Regions from separate parts of the Martinezella jaguaris genome, predicted to be linked through region 2. Evidence: predicted binding sites of a transcription regulator. Region 2 holds the regulator's gene; the other holds the start of a gene.
What was found. Region 2 encodes PhoB, which activates phosphate uptake and scavenging genes when phosphate is short. Its sites were predicted from a motif close to TGTCATNNANCTGTCAT; they were not measured.

Region 1 (7,764 bases), 890 kb from region 2:
CCTGGCACCGATGCCGTCGACATAGGTATAGCTGGCGATGACCACGGCATTGGAAAGCGCCAGGGTGACTGCCTGCCTGCCGCCCTTTCGCGCTTCGAAAGCGAGCGTCAATATGCCGGCGCAAATGATCGTGGTGCCGATCAGCGCTCCGCCCGACAAAGTTTCTTTGAGGATGAAGCCGCTGGTCGAAACGATGATCAGCGGCGCGACTCCACGCATCAGCGGGTATACGAGGCCGATGTCTCCGGCGCGGTAAGCGGCCGCTACCAACTGGAAATAAGCAAACTGCAGGATCGCTGACGTGCCGATAAAGGGCCAGGCGGCGGAAGCCGGCAGCGGCAGAAAAGCCAGGAAGGGCAGGGCACTGACCGCGCCGCCCGCTGCAACCAGCGCGGCATCCAGCGACTTGTCCGTTCCAGCCTTGATGATCGCATTCCAGGTCGCATGCAGCAGCGCACCGAAGAGAACGAGAGCGATGACGTCAAGCGACACAAAAACCTCGAAAATTGGAAACGACGGTCAAAATCTAGGCGATTTGTGGAAATGCCGCCGCCATTTGATCCTCAATGCTCCAGAAAGCAACACATATGCGGGCTTATAAGCTTTTGGTAGTAGCCGCTGCTGCGGCAGATAAATGGAAAAGCATAGTTCCATCGTTCCTCGTTCGTTCTGTTTTGTCGCTCAACTATAAGGTGTTTCTAATTGACATGTGAATGAAGCAAGAACAAAAATTGCATGCCGGGGGAACGTATGACAGAGCTTGTGATGATAACATCCAAAGCGCTGCAAAATGTTATTCAAATATCATGATTACGAATATATTGACTGTGATTGGGAGCGGTCACTCATAGCCCAATTTGGTGATTCCGACGGACCTGGTATCCCCCATATGGACTATGAATTGTCTTACTGCGCCGCGAGAAGCCGCAGTCGGATCGAGGTATCGGCAAAGATCGCGGATAGATATCTCTTGTCGCGGATTGGTATTTTTGCTGTGTCTTTTTAAGATTGTTGTCAACAAAGCAGCAGGCACCGATGTGCGCTGCAAAAAATAGTCATTTCTGTCGAAAATCTTGAGTGACTGCTCATCTCTCATACTTCCAACCGGGTCTCATCTATCGTCTCACCATGAGGCTTCGCTAATTAATGTCCGAATAAATAGTGAACAAAAATCGCATTTCATGAGAACGTGGCCACTCGATTCGGTACGACATCGTTTCAAAGCGCTTTGGAGAATCAAAATCGCGCGCGAGAGACTACTCGGCGCTGCAAGGCCAGCGAAAGGCAGGGCCGCAGGCCGAAACCCAGGCTGAGGTGCAAAATCGATGTAAGATAATGGCCGCTGGTGCGCTGCCGTATCGGACCGCCCTCAATGCGGGATAATCAGCAAATCATGGCGGTCGAAGTCGGTCGACGGACGGCAGATATAGACGGGGCAATCGGACCTGTCTTTGGTCGGCAAATAATCCTGATAGGCATAGTAGCCGGAATCACAGGCATTGCTGTCTGAAACGAAGCGATCATAAAGCGTCATGTTGCGCACTCTGCTGGCCGGATAGCGCATGATCACCGCGCGTTCGCGGTTGATGATCGCCTTGGCTTGGCTGCAGGTGAAAGACATGGAGTTATAACGCGAGATCGCCAAAGCCGGCGTGGTGGCCGACGCAACCAGCAGGGCCAGCAGCATGATTTTTTTCATCGGGGCAATCCTCCCTGAAATTGTTATAATGCAATATATATACGCAAAAGCCGCGGCCGAGGTTTCGGGAATTGTGGCAAAACGCAAGTGTGATCGAACGGGAGGCCTTGTGATGAACCATGACCGTTATGACGATTCTTATATCGCTGATATTCTTTTATCCGTACGGACCATCGCGCTCGTCGGCGCCTCACCCAATCCGGCCCGCCCGAGCAATGGTGTCATGGCCTATTTGCTGGCGCGGGGCTATCGAGTTATTCCCGTCAATCCCGGACAGGCGGGCAAGGAGATCCTCGGCCAGTGGGTCTTTGGCCACTTGGCCGATATCCCGGAACCGGTCGACATGGTCGATGTCTTCCGCGCGCCGGAATATCTAAGGTCGGTTGTTGAAGAGACGATCATGATAGAACCGCGCCCACCGGTCATCTGGGGGCAGCTCGGCGTGCGCGACGATGCCGCCGCAGCAAGAGCGGAAGCGGCTGGCGTCAAGGTCGTCATGGATCGCTGTCCGGCCATCGAATATCCGCGGCTGGTCGCCTGACGCAGGCTATGCCGCGTCCGGTTGCTAAGCCTGCCCATTCGTCGCGTGATATTGTCGAAAAAGGGCAGGTTTTTTCAACCCGAGCAAAAGCTTGGCAAAGTTCGCGGTTAACTTTCAGACCCGGGACGCTATGATCTTCCTGTCATAATAATATTGGCGGGAGGAGAAGGCATGCCGACAAACAATCCGGGTTTCGATACGTTGGCGATCCATGCGGGGGCGCAGCCGGACCCCACGACGGGCGCCCGCGCGACGCCGATCTATCAGACAACCTCCTTCGTCTTTCAGGATTCGGACCATGCCGCCGCGCTCTTCGGGCTGCAGCAGTTCGGCAATATTTATACGCGTATCATGAACCCGACCCAGGCCGTCCTTGAGGAGCGGGTGGCTGCCCTCGAAGGCGGCACGGCCGGCCTTGCCGTCGCCTCCGGCCACGCCGCGCAGATGATCGTCTTTCACACCATCATGCAGCCGGGCGACAATTTCGTCGCCGCCAGGCGGCTCTACGGCGGCTCGATCAATCAGTTCGGTCACGCCTTCCAGAATTTCGATTGGCATGTGCGCTGGGCCGACCCCGCCGATCCGGCCTCGTTCGAGGCTGAGATCGACAGCCGCACCCGCGGCATCTTCATCGAAAGCCTCGCCAATCCCGGCGGCACCTTTGTCGATATCGAGGCGATCGCCGCAGTTGCACGCAGGCACGGCCTGCCGCTGATCGTCGACAACACCATGGCAAGTCCCTATCTCATCCGGCCGTTGGAACATGGCGCCGATATCGTCGTCCATTCGCTGACCAAATTCATCGGCGGTCACGGCAATTCCATGGGCGGCATGATCATCGACGGCGGCACCTTCGACTGGTCGGCCTCCGGCAACTATCCGATGCTGTCGACGCCGAGGCCGGAATATAACGGCATCGTGCTGCACGCGACCTTCGGCAATTTTGCGTTCGCCATCGCTTGCCGCGTCCTTGGCTTGCGCGATCTCGGCCCTTCCATTTCTCCTTTCAACGCCTTCTTGCTTCTCACGGGCATAGAGACGCTGCCGCTGCGTATGCAGCGGCACTGCGACAATGCGATCGCCGTCGCCCGATGGCTGAAAGAGCAGGATAAGGTGGCCTGGGTGAACTATGCCGGGCTTGAGGCCGATCCGAACTACGCGCTGCAGCAGCGCTATTCGCCCAAGGGGGCGGGTGCCGTTTTCACCTTCGGGTTGAAGGGCGGCTATGAAGCGGGCAAAGGGCTGGTGGAAGGCCTGGAGCTCTTTTCCCATCTCGCCAATATCGGCGATACGCGCTCGCTGGTCATTCACCCCGCCTCGACGACGCATAAGCAGCTCACCGACGAGCAGAAAATTGCCGCCGGTGCCGGCCCCGATGTCGTGCGCCTGTCGATCGGTATCGAGGACGTCAAGGACATCATTGCCGACCTCGATCAGGCGCTGGCGAAGGTTTGACAAGGGAGCGTTCCGGGTTTCGGGATCGGAGATTTATGACAGCCTATTTACGATTGGACACCCATGGCATCGAGCCGGAAGTCGGCTCCCCGGCCGACGATCGCATCGTTGCCGGCGCACCGAAGTTCCGCACCTGGAATATCGATGAAGCCGGCGGCGGGCTCTATGCCGGCATATGGGAGGCGACTCCGGGAAAATGGCGGATCGTCTATGACGAGTGGGAATACTTCCACATTCTTTCCGGCTATTCGGTGGTAACCAGCGAAAATGGCGAGGTTTTTCACCTGCGCGCCGGTGATCGGATGATCTTCAAGCCCGGCTTCAGGGGAACCTGGGAAGTCATTGAAATGACTCGAAAGGATTATGTGATTCGTCTCTGAAAGCGTTTCGAATCATGTCGTAAAGCCAGCAGTATCAAGCCCTGAAGGCCGGTGCCGTTCGGATGCGATCCGGCCTTCGCGGCAGAGTCTGCAGGGCGGCCGTTTCGCTTGCCGCAAGTTGTGTCACCGGCCTTTCACCAAATTGTCATCAAACTGAAACACTGCGGCATTAGAGCCATCACTGTCGCCAGGAGATTGAGGTGGGAGTTACTAACCGATGGGACCCTCTACGCTAATCTCCTGCTCGCCATCCTTTCATCACTCTGGGAAGTGAGTTCAATCATGTTGAATCAAAAATTTCGTTCGCTTTGCCTGACTGCAGGCTTCATCGCGGCTATGTCCGTTTCGGCCTCGGCTGCCGACGTCACGGGCGCCGGCTCGAGCTTCATCGCGCCTGTTCTGTCCAAGTGGGCCGAAGGCTACAAAGCTGCAACGAACAATGTCGTCAACTACCAGTCGGTCGGTTCGGGCGCTGGCATCAAGCAGCTCCTCGACAAGACCATCGTATTCGGCGCTTCGGATAAGCCGATGAGCGACAAGGACCTCGAGAAGAACGGCATTGCCCAGTTCCCGATGATCTCCGGCGGTATCGTCGTTTCCTATAACATCGCTGGCGTGAAGCCGGGCGAACTCGTTCTCGACGGCAAGACGCTGGCTGACATCTTCCTCGGCAAGATCGCCAAGTGGGACGATGCGGCCATCAAGGCCCTCAACCCGGACCTGAAGCTGCCTTCCACGCCGATCTCCGTCGTTTATCGCGCCGACAGCTCGGGCACGACCTTCAACTTCACCGATTACCTGTCGAAGGTTTCGCCGGAGTGGAAGGAAAAGGTTGGTTCGGACACCGCGGTTGAATGGCCGACGGGCTTCGGCGCCAAGGGTTCCGAGGGCGTTTCCACCACCGTCAATCAGACGGCTGGTTCGATCTCCTACGTTGAATATTCCTACGTCGTCGCCAACCACATCGGTTTCGCGAAGATGAAGAATGCTGCCGGCAAGGTTATCGAGCCGAGCCTCGACACGTTCAAGGCCGCTGCTTCCAACGCCGATTGGGCCCATGCCAAGAACTTCAACCTGATCATCACCAATCAGCCGGGCGACAAGAGCTGGCCGATTGCAGCTTCGACCTGGGTTCTGCTCTACAAGAAGCCGGCTGATGCTGCTAAGAACGAAGACGCGCTGAAGTTCTTCAAGTGGGCCTATGAGAAGGGTCAGAAGGACGCGACCGATCTGTCTTATCTTCCGGTTCCGGAGAATGTCGCCGAGGTTGTCCAGAAGTCCTGGAAGCAGGACTTTGGTGCGAAGTAATTTGTGCTAGGCGAGAAGATGCGGCGGACAGGGCACGGCCCTGTCCGCCTTTCGTGATAGGACAAGGGGAAATCGATGGCTGACGCGACTCAGACGGCTGGTCGGACGGCTGGCTTCCAGGCAATGGATACCACCGCCGCCACCAGAAAATTCCGGACACAGGATCGGATTTTCTATTTTATGACGCTTGGCTCGGCTGCTCTTGTCGTGCTTATGCTACTGGCAATCCTTGCGGTTCTTGTCGTCAATGCCTTGCCAACCTTCGAAACCTTCGGGTTTTCATTCCTCTGGGGCACGAAGTGGAGCGCTCCCGCCGATATCTATGGTGCTGTGCCTGCTGTGGTCGGCACGCTGGTGAGTTCGCTCATCGCCATGCTGATTGCTATTCCCCTGGGCATCGGCATCGCCATCTTTCTCACGGAACTTTGCCCCGGCAGGCTGCGACAGCCGATCAGTACGGCCATCGAGCTTCTGGCCGGTGTTCCCTCTATTATCTACGGCATCGTCGGTCTGTTCATTCTTGTACCGTTGATGCAGAACTACATCCTGCCCTTCCTTATGATGACGATCGGCCAGGTGCCGTTGATCGGCCTGCTGTTCCAGCCGCCGGCGCCGGGCGTGGGTTTGTTGACCGCAAGCCTCGTGCTGGCTATCATGATCCTGCCGTTCATCACCGCTATCGCCCGTGACGTGTTTAGCACCGTGCCGCCGATGCTGCGTGAATCCGCTTACGGTATGGGTATGACCACATGGGAAGTGGCTCGTCACATCCTGATCCCCTATACACGTCGCGGCCTCGTCGGCGGTATCATGCTCGGCCTAGGCCGCGCGCTCGGCGAAACGATGGCCGTCACCTTCGTTGTAGGCTCGGTGAGCCGTCTGCAAGCGTCGATCATCTCGCCGTCCACCACCATTTCCGCCCAGATCGCGAACAACTTCGGCGATGCCGACGGTCTGCAATTGTCCAGCCTGATTGCGCTCGGCCTGCTCCTATTCATTCTTTCCTTCTGCGTGCTTGCAGCGGCGAGGTGGATGATCGGCCGCGTCGATTCGCTTTGAGGAAAAAGCCTATGGAAAATGCAATCCGTCAGAACCTCGTGTCGAGGCGCTATGGGAAGAACCGGGTGATGATGGCCTTGTGCTTCATCGCGGCCATCCTCGGCATATTCTTTCTCAGCGTGATCCTTGTGACCCTGCTTTATCGTGGTGTATCGGCGCTCAGCCTCGACGTGTTCACCATGTCGATCCCGGCCCAGGGCTCGCGCGGTGGCCTGATCAACGCAATCTACGGCACCGTGCTGGTCACAGGCCTCGCTATCCTGATCGCTGCGCCGATCGGCATTCTCGCCGGCACTTATCTGGTGGAATATGCCAACGGCACCAAGATTGCCGAGGCTGCCAAGTTCATCAATGACATCCTGCTGTCAGCGCCCTCGATCATCATCGGTGTGTTCGTCTACGGCATCGTGGTCGTGCCCATGCACGGCAACTCTGCCATTGCCGGCATCTTCGCGCTGGCGCTGATCGCCCTTCCGGTCGTCAACCGCACGACACAGGACATGCTGTTGCTGGTGCCAAATGCGCTTCGTGAGGCGACTGCAGCGCTCGGCGCGCCGCGCTGGAAGTCCATGATGATGGTGATCTACCGTTCCGCCTGGACGGGTATCCTCACCGGCATCCTGCTGGCCGTCGCCCGCATCAGCGGCGAAACCGCACCGCTTCTCTTCACGGCCGGTTACAGCAAATTCATGAATGCGGGCCTGACCGGTCCAATCGCCACGCTGCCGGTTGCCATCAACACGCTCGCCGCCGATGCAGGCGAGGATCTTAAACAATTGGCTTGGGCCGGCGCGCTGATTATCACTGTTGCCATCCTTGCCCTTAACATTCTTGCCCGTGTCTTGAGTGGGCGCCGCCACTGACGTAGCGGCCGAACGATAGGAATGAAACCATGAACATGAGCGATAGCAATTTCCAGAGTGTCAAAACACAGCCGGGGAAGGACGCCGTCTCCCAGTCGGATCTCGGCATGATCGCGAAACTTGAGGTGAAGAACCTCGATTTCACCTATCAGAACTGCCATCGTGTTCTGAAGGGTGTGAATATGAACATCCGCAAAAATGCGGTCACCGCCTTTATCGGCCCTTCGGGTTGCGGCAAGTCCACGCTGCTGCGCACCTTCAACCGGATGTATGATCTCTATCCGGGCCAGACGGTTGGGGGCGAGATCCTCCTGGACGGCCGCAATATTCTCTCCAAGGATGTTGATCTGAACGATTTGCGCGCCAAGGTCGGCATGGTGTTCCAGAAGCCCACGCCGTTCCCGATGTCGATCTATGAAAACGTCGCTTTCGGCATCCGGCTCTATGAGAAGATTTCCA
Region 2 (7,764 bases):
GAACGCGCGACGTTTCGGAGAAGTGACCAAGGTATCAGGCATGTATCGCGCTCTAACACGCGACATCGAAGTTGTCGTCGAACCCTTTTATCTGGAGGAGCAATCCGATCCGGAGGACGATCGTTACGTCTGGGGTTACCGCATCGTCATTTCCAACCACTCCACCATTTCGGTCCGGCTGGTGACGCGCTATTGGCACATCACCGATCAGAACGGCCTGGTGGACGAGGTGACCGGCCCTGGCGTCGTCGGCGAGCAGCCGAGGCTGCGGCCGGGCGATACCTATGAATATTCCTCAGGCTGCCCGCTCGACACGCCATCGGGCATGATGTTCGGCCATTACCAGATGGAGACGGATGACGGGGAGCTCTTTCACGTCAAGATTCCCGCCTTTTCGCTGGACACGCCCAATCTGCTGCGGACGCTGAACTGACCGAGCCTAAAGCTCGTCGCGATCTTTCAGATTCGCTCCCACGCTTTAGCTCCTTGTTTTTGCATGTCGTTTTCGCAAAACCGCTGCACACTTTTGCGCGACATGCATTAGAGCGGTTCAGGCAGCGTCAGTTACCTCAGATACCTCGAAGCGATAGGTCGTCGAGCAGAATTCGCAGGTGACGGCAATTTCGCCGTTCTCGTGGCTCGCCTCGATCTCCTCGGCAGAAAACCCCTGCAATACGCTCTTCAGTTTGTCGCGCGAACAGGTGCAGCGGTCGAAGACCGCCTTCGGCTCGTAAACGCGCACACCGCGCTCATGGAAGAGGCGGTACAGCAAACGCTCGGTGCCGACCTGCGGGTCGGTCAGTTCGTCAGCGTCGATCGTCTCGACCAAGGTGCGCGCTTCCGCCCAGGCGTCGTCCTCGACGTGCTCCCGCAGGCTGGTGTCGCCGTCGCCACCGTGGAGGTCCGGCTGGCGCATGCGCTCCGGGGCTTCCGGCAGGAACTGCGCGACGAGGCCGCCCGCCCGCCAACGATGGCGCGGCTTGCCGGCCTCGTCGCGGTCGAACAATTCGGCGGCACCCAGACGAACACGCGTCGGGATCTGCTCCGACTGGCGGAAATAGGTGCCGGCGATCTCCTCAAGCGAAGCGCCGTCCAGCGCCACTATCCCCTGATAGGGCTGGCTGAAGCGACCCTGATCGATGGTGAAGGCGAGGACGCCCTTGCCGAGAAGCTGTTCCGGCTCGGTCTTGCCGGCGGCCACGGCCTCGGCCAGCGCCTCGTCATCGAAGCGGGCATAGGCGCGGACGTTCTCCGGCGTCGAGAAATCGGCGACCAGGAGATCGACCGGCCCGTCGCTCTTCGTCTGCACCGTGAACTTGCCCTCGAACTTCAACGAGGTGCCGAGCAATACAGTCAGCGCCACGGCCTCGGCCAGCAGCCGGGCAACGGGGGCAGGATAATTATGCCGGGCGAGAATTGCGTCCAGTAGCGGCCCGAGCTGTACGGCACGGCCGCGGACATCAAGACCCTCTACCTGGAAGGGAACGACATGATCGTCGCCGGCAAAATCGAATTGACCCAGCGAGGCTGCACTTTCCGCCATTGCTCTACTCCTACTGCGCCCGCGACGTCTACGCGGTTCTATGTCCTCAGATCGCGCCCAGGCACCAAGCAAGAATCGATTTTTGCGCATGAAGGCGGTTTTCCGCCTCATCGAAAACAACGGATTGCGGACCGTCGATCACCTCGTCCGTCACTTCCTCCCCGCGATGAGCGGGCAGGCAATGCATGAACAACGCGTCCTTGCCGGCCTGTGCCATCAAAGCCGCGTTGACCTGATAGGGCTGGAAGACGTTGTGACCGCGGGCCCGGTGCTCCTGATTCATGGAAACCCAGGTATCGGTTACCACGCAATCGGCGCCGGCGACCGCACGGTCGGCATCATGCGAGAGCATGATTTCGGCGCCCTCGTTGCGGGCCCAGTTCAGATAGTGATCCTTCGGCTCGGAACCAAGGGGTACGGCCATGTTCATGCGATAGCCGAAACGAGCAGCCCCTTCGACCAGCGAATGAAGCACGTTGTTGCCGTCGCCGCTCCAGGCGATGGTCTTGCCCTTGATCGGGCCGCGATGCTCCTCGAAGGTCATGATATCGGCCATGATCTGGCAGGGATGCGTATCGTCGGTCAGCGCGTTGATAACCGGCACGGTCGCGTGTTCAGCGAGTTCCAGCATACGCGAATGGTCGGTCGTGCGGATCATGATCGCATCGACGTAGCGCGACAGCACCTTGGCCGTATCGCCGATCGTCTCAGCACGGCCGAGCTGCATTTCCGTGCCCGACAGGAACAGCGTCTCGCCACCGAGCTGGCGCATACCGACGTCAAAGGAGACGCGTGTGCGGGTGGACGGCTTCTCGAAGATCATCGCCAGCATCTTGCCGGCCAGAGGCTTGTCGACGGCGCCCGCCTTCAGCGCCTGCTTTCGCACGATGGCATCGTCGATGATGCTGCGCAGATCGGTCGCCGCGACGGCGGAGAGATCGAGAAAGTGTTTCGGTGAAGCCATGTCCTACCTGTACTCCCAAAAAAGATAACGCCCGCTGTTGGGGCAAAAACGCCCCGATCAGCAGGCGTTGAACTCAAGCCGACTTCTTGACGCGGGCGGCGCGCAGCGATTCTGCAGCACGTTCGATACGAGCAATGCCTTCGCGCGCTTCCTCGGCCGTCACCACCAGCGGCGGCAGCAGGCGGATGACGTTGTCGCCGGCCGGCACGCCCAGCAGATGCTCGGCGCGGATCGCCTGCAACAGCTCTGCCTGCGGAATGGCAGCCTTAATGCCGAGCAACAGCCCCTCGCCGCGGATATCCTCGATGATATCCGGAAAACGATCCTTGAGCGAGGCGAGGCCCTGGCGGAAGACCAATGCGACGTCGCGCACATGCTGCAGGAAGCCATCGGCCAGCACGACATCCAGCACGGCATTGCCGACGGCCATGGCGAGCGGGTTGCCGCCATAGGTCGAGCCATGCGTGCCGGCTTTCATGCCTGATGCGGCCTCAGCAGTCGCAAGGCAGGCGCCGAGCGGAAAGCCGCCGCCGATACCCTTGGCAACGGCCATGATATCAGGGGTAATGCCCGCCCATTCGTGGGCGAAAAGCTTGCCGGTGCGGCCGACGCCGGTCTGAACTTCGTCGAGGACCAGAAGCAGACCATGCTCGTCGCAGATCTGACGCAGCCCGCGCAAGAACTCATTCGTCGCCGGGCGGATACCACCCTCGCCCTGAACAGGTTCGATCAGAATGGCGGCCGTCTCATTGGTAACGGCGGCACGCACCGCGTCGAGATCGCCGAAGGGTACCTGGTCGAATCCAGGCGCCTTCGGGCCGAAACCTTCGAGATATTTCTCCTGACCGCCGGCGGCGATCGTCGCGATCGTGCGGCCGTGGAAAGCGCCTTCGAAGGTGATGATATGGTATCTCTCGGGATGACCCTTGGCGAACTGGTAGCGCCGTGCCGTCTTGATGGCGCATTCCAGCGCCTCGGCGCCCGAATTGGTGAAGAACACCTTGTCGGCGAAGGTGGCTTCCGTCAGGCGCTTCGACAGCTTCTCCTGGCCCGGCACCTCATAGAGGTTGGACAGGTGCCAGACCTTGTCGGCCTGCGACTTCAGCTCTGCAACCAGATGGGGATGCGCATGGCCGAGCGCATTCACCGCGACGCCGGCGGCGAAATCGAGATAGCGTTCGCCGGTTTCTGTGATCAGCCATACGCCTTCGCCTCGCTCGAACCGCAGCGGAGCACGCACATAGGTGTCATAAAGCGGCGCGGTTTCAGCCATGGCCCATATCTCCTCGATCACAACCTTTAGGGCCAATCGTTTCCTTCGAGTGAAACGGGCCCAGAAAAATCAAAATGCCGCCTTGCGGCGGCCTGAGGCACTATTGATGTTTTGCACCGCGATGTCAACAAAACTGGCGATTTAGCAGGTGCGGCAGAGCGCCTCTGGAGGGACGGCTCGTCTTTGACAACTTATATTGCATAAATGCCACTCACCTATAGCAAGTTGGGGAAAACCTCGAAATCGATTCTCCAAGATTCCCGCGACTCTTGTCACGGAGTCAGCCTCACACTAGGTTAAAAACCAATTACTAGACTGCATGCGGCGGAACTAGTCACCACAATTTTAAAGCGTTTCACGCCTCGACCCAATGCGAGGCAATGGTGAGGGATTCTGCCATCAGAAACGCGACAGCGGAGACAGGGCATGAATTGGACAGACGAACGCGTCGAGAAGCTGAAGAAGCTGTGGTCCGAAGGTTTGAGCGCCAGCCAGATCGCGGCACAGCTCGGTGGTGTCAGTCGTAATGCCGTCATCGGCAAAGTGCATCGCTTGAGCCTGCCGGGCCGGGCCAAGGCCGGCGGAGCGGCAACGACGGCTCGAGCGCCAAAACGCAATACCTCGGCACCACGCGCGCCGAATTACGCCTCGCGCGTTGCAACCCGCACGGTTACCCGCCAGCAGGGTGCGACAATGCTCAAGGAAGAGGTCGAGATCGATACCGTCCACGAGATCGAATATCGTCCGGCCGCCAATGTGGTGGTTCCGATCTCGCGCCGTCTCGGCCTGACGGAACTCACCGAACGCACCTGCAAGTGGCCAGTCGGCGACCCGCTGAAGGACGATTTTCACTTCTGCGGCAACGACAGCCCGGACTCTTCGCCCTACTGCACCTACCATCAGCGCCTGGCTTATCAGCCGGTCCATGATCGGCGCCGAGCGGCACACTGAACCACATCAGCCAAATGAAAGAAACGGGCCGAAAGGCCCGTTTTCTGTTTCCGCCGCTCTGCAAAAAACCAGTCGGATGATCCGATCAGGCCTCCATGGAATAACCCGCGCCGCGAACGGTGCGAATGACGTCCTGCATATTGGAGAAATTCAGGGCCTTGCGCAGGCGACCGACATGCACATCGACAGTGCGTTCGTCGACATAGATATCGTGTCCCCATACACCGTCGAGCAACTGCGAACGCGAGAATACGCGGCCCGGCGAGGACATCAGGAATTCCAGCAGGCGGAATTCCGTCGGCCCCAACCGCACTTCGCGGCTCTTGCGGTGAACGCGATGGGTCTCGCGGTCCAGCTCGATATCGCCACAGCGCAACACCGTGGAGAGAACCTCCGGGCGGGCTCTGCGCAGCATCGCCTTGACGCGAGCCATCAGCTCCGGCGTCGAGAACGGCTTGACGACATAGTCGTCCGCGCCGGTGGAAAGGCCGCGCACGCGCTCGCTTTCCTCGCCGCGGGCCGTGAGCATGATGATCGGCAGGCGCTCCGTCTCCGGCCGCATGCGCAGCCGGCGGCAGAGTTCGATGCCGGACACGCCGGGGAGCATCCAGTCGAGGATCAGAAGATCGGGGATGCGCTCCTGGAGGCGCAGCTCGGCTTCATCGCCTCTCAGGATAGTGTCGACCTCGAAGCCTTCGGCCTCGAGGTTATAGCGCAGCAGAACGCTTAGCGCTTCCTCGTCTTCTACAACAGCTACTCTCGGAACCATGCGCCTCTGGTCTCCCTCTCTTGGCTTCTACGTTATTCCGTCACTGCACCGACGGTATTGGCAGTATCGTCTTTCGGGCGCTCGCCTTCGGGCTGAGCACCGGTCGCCATGTAATAGATCGTCTCGGCGATGTTGGTGGCATGGTCGCCGATGCGCTCGATGTTCTTGGCGCAGAAGAGAAGATGCGTGCAGGTGGTGATGTTGCGCGGATCTTCCATCATGTAGGTCAGCATCTCGCGGAAGAGCGAGGTGTACATGGCGTCGATTTCCTCGTCGCGTTCGCGGATCGATACGGCCTTGTCAGGCGAACGGGTCGTATAGACATCGAGTACTTCCTTGAGCTGGACGAGCGCCAGTTCGGAGAGATGTTCGATGCCGCGGGCGAGACGACGCGGAACGCCGGTGCCCTGCACGGCGATGACGCGCTTGGCGGTGTTCTTGCCGAGATCGCCGACGCGCTCCAGGTCGGAGGCGATGCGGATGGAACCCATGATTTCACGCAGGTCGGCAGCCATCGGCTGGCGGCGAGCGATGGTGACGATCGCCTTGTCGCCGACCTCACGCTCGGCGTGGTCCAGAATGACGTCATCGGAGATGACCTTCTGCGCAAGGCTGGCATCGCCGTTTACCAGTGCGCGGACGCTGTCGCTGACCATCTGCTCCGCCAGGCCGCCCATTTCGGAAATGCGGCGTGTCAGGAATTTTAGGTCTTCGTCATAGGCAGAGAGAATGTGTGTAGAGACCATTTTGCTATCCTCAAGGTGAACGATGTGAAGGGAACCGCGCGGGGAGCATCATCAGCCAAAGCGGCCCATGATGTAATCCTGCGTGCGGAAATCATCGGGATTGGTGAACATCTTATCGGTGTCGTTCTCCTCGACCAGATGGCCGAGGTGAAACATCGCGGTGCGTTGTGAAACGCGGGCTGCTTGCTGCATGGAATGCGTCACGATGACGATCGTGAAGTTTTCCCGCAGCTCATGTATGAGTTCCTCGACTTTGGCGGTGGCGATCGGATCGAGTGCCGAGCACGGCTCATCCATGAGGATGACCTCCGGACTGACGGCGACGGCGCGGGCAATGCAGAGACGCTGCTGCTGGCCGCCGGACAGGCTGGTGCCGGCATCATACAGCCGATCCTTCACTTCTCCCCAAAGGCCAGCCTTCTGCAGGCTGGTTTCGACGATGTGATCCAGATCGGCTTTGGAACGGTGAAGCCCGTGGATACGGGGCCCATAGGCTACATTCTCGTAGATCGACTTCGGGAACGGATTTGGCTTTTGGAACACCATGCCGACACGGGCGCGCAGCTCTACAACATCGATGGCGCTGTCATAGACATCCTGATCATCGAGCGTGATCTTGCCGGTGATGCGGCAGGTGTCGATCGTATCGTTCATGCGATTGAGGCAACGCAGGAAGGTGGATTTGCCGCAGCCGGAAGGACCGATCAGCGCCGTGACCGTATTGACGCGGATGTTCAGGTTCACGTCGAACAGGGCGCGCTTGTCGCCATAATAGACCGAGACGTCCTGGCCGATCATCTTATAGGGGATCGTCATCATCTTCTTAGCCAGTACTTTTTCGCTCACGGCTTCCGTCATCATGTTCATTCCATCGCCTCCTGTCACCAGCGCCGCTCAAAACGACGGCGCAGCAGGATAGCCCCGATATTCATCGCAACGAGGAAGAAGAGCAGGACGATAATGGCCCCGGAGGTTCTTTCGACAAAGGCGCGCTCGGCTTCGCTCGCCCACATGTAGATCTGCACCGGCAGCGCCGTCGAGGGATCGAGCGGCCCTGCCGGATAATTGGCGACGAAGGCGACCATGCCGATCAAGAGCAACGGCGCGGTTTCGCCAAGCGCATGCGCCAGCCCGAGGATCGTGCCCGTCAGAATGCCGGGCATGGCGAGCGGCAGGACATGGTGGAACACCACCTGCATGCGCGAAGCACCAAGGCCGAGGGCCGCGCTGCGGATCGACGGCGGCACGGCCCTCAGCGCCGAGCGCGTGGCGATAATGATCATCGGCAGCGTCATCAGGCTGAGCACCAGCCCGCCGACCAGCGAGGCAGAACGGGGCAGGCCCATGAAATTAATGAAGACCGAAAGGCCGAGCAGGCCGTAGACGATCGACGGCACCGCCGCGAGATTGTTGATATTGACCTCGATCAGATCGGTCAGCCGGTTCTTCGGCGCGAATTCCTCCAGGTAGATCGAGGCGGCAACGCCAACCGGCAATGCCAAGACCAGCACGGTGAGC

Region 1: pstS (phosphate ABC transporter substrate-binding protein PstS) is a predicted target of PhoB. The motif match lies at 4,219-4,235, and genes of this name have one in related genera.

What each region holds. Positions count from the first base shown of each region.
Region 1 covers NZ_CP032694.1:1,632,722-1,640,485, forward strand. The annotation lists gene CCGE525_RS07965 (EamA family transporter) at 1-492, opposite strand, end outside; gene CCGE525_RS07970 (hypothetical protein) at 1,370-1,699, opposite strand; gene CCGE525_RS07975 (CoA-binding protein) at 1,812-2,240, shown strand; gene CCGE525_RS07980 (O-acetylhomoserine aminocarboxypropyltransferase) at 2,412-3,695, shown strand; gene CCGE525_RS07985 (cupin domain-containing protein) at 3,731-4,075, shown strand; gene pstS (phosphate ABC transporter substrate-binding protein PstS) at 4,412-5,383, shown strand; gene pstC (phosphate ABC transporter permease subunit PstC) at 5,459-6,442, shown strand; gene pstA (phosphate ABC transporter permease PstA) at 6,454-7,305, shown strand; gene pstB (phosphate ABC transporter ATP-binding protein PstB) at 7,413-7,764, shown strand, end outside.
Region 2 covers NZ_CP032694.1:742,730-750,493, reverse strand. The annotation lists gene apaG (Co2+/Mg2+ efflux protein ApaG) at 41-433, shown strand; gene CCGE525_RS03700 (Hsp33 family molecular chaperone) at 551-1,543, opposite strand; gene argF (ornithine carbamoyltransferase) at 1,590-2,507, opposite strand; gene CCGE525_RS03690 (aspartate aminotransferase family protein) at 2,581-3,780, opposite strand; gene CCGE525_RS03685 (GcrA family cell cycle regulator) at 4,207-4,731, shown strand; gene phoB (phosphate regulon transcriptional regulator PhoB) at 4,817-5,500, opposite strand; gene phoU (phosphate signaling complex protein PhoU) at 5,533-6,246, opposite strand; gene pstB (phosphate ABC transporter ATP-binding protein PstB) at 6,298-7,113, opposite strand; gene pstA (phosphate ABC transporter permease PstA) at 7,128-7,764, opposite strand, start outside.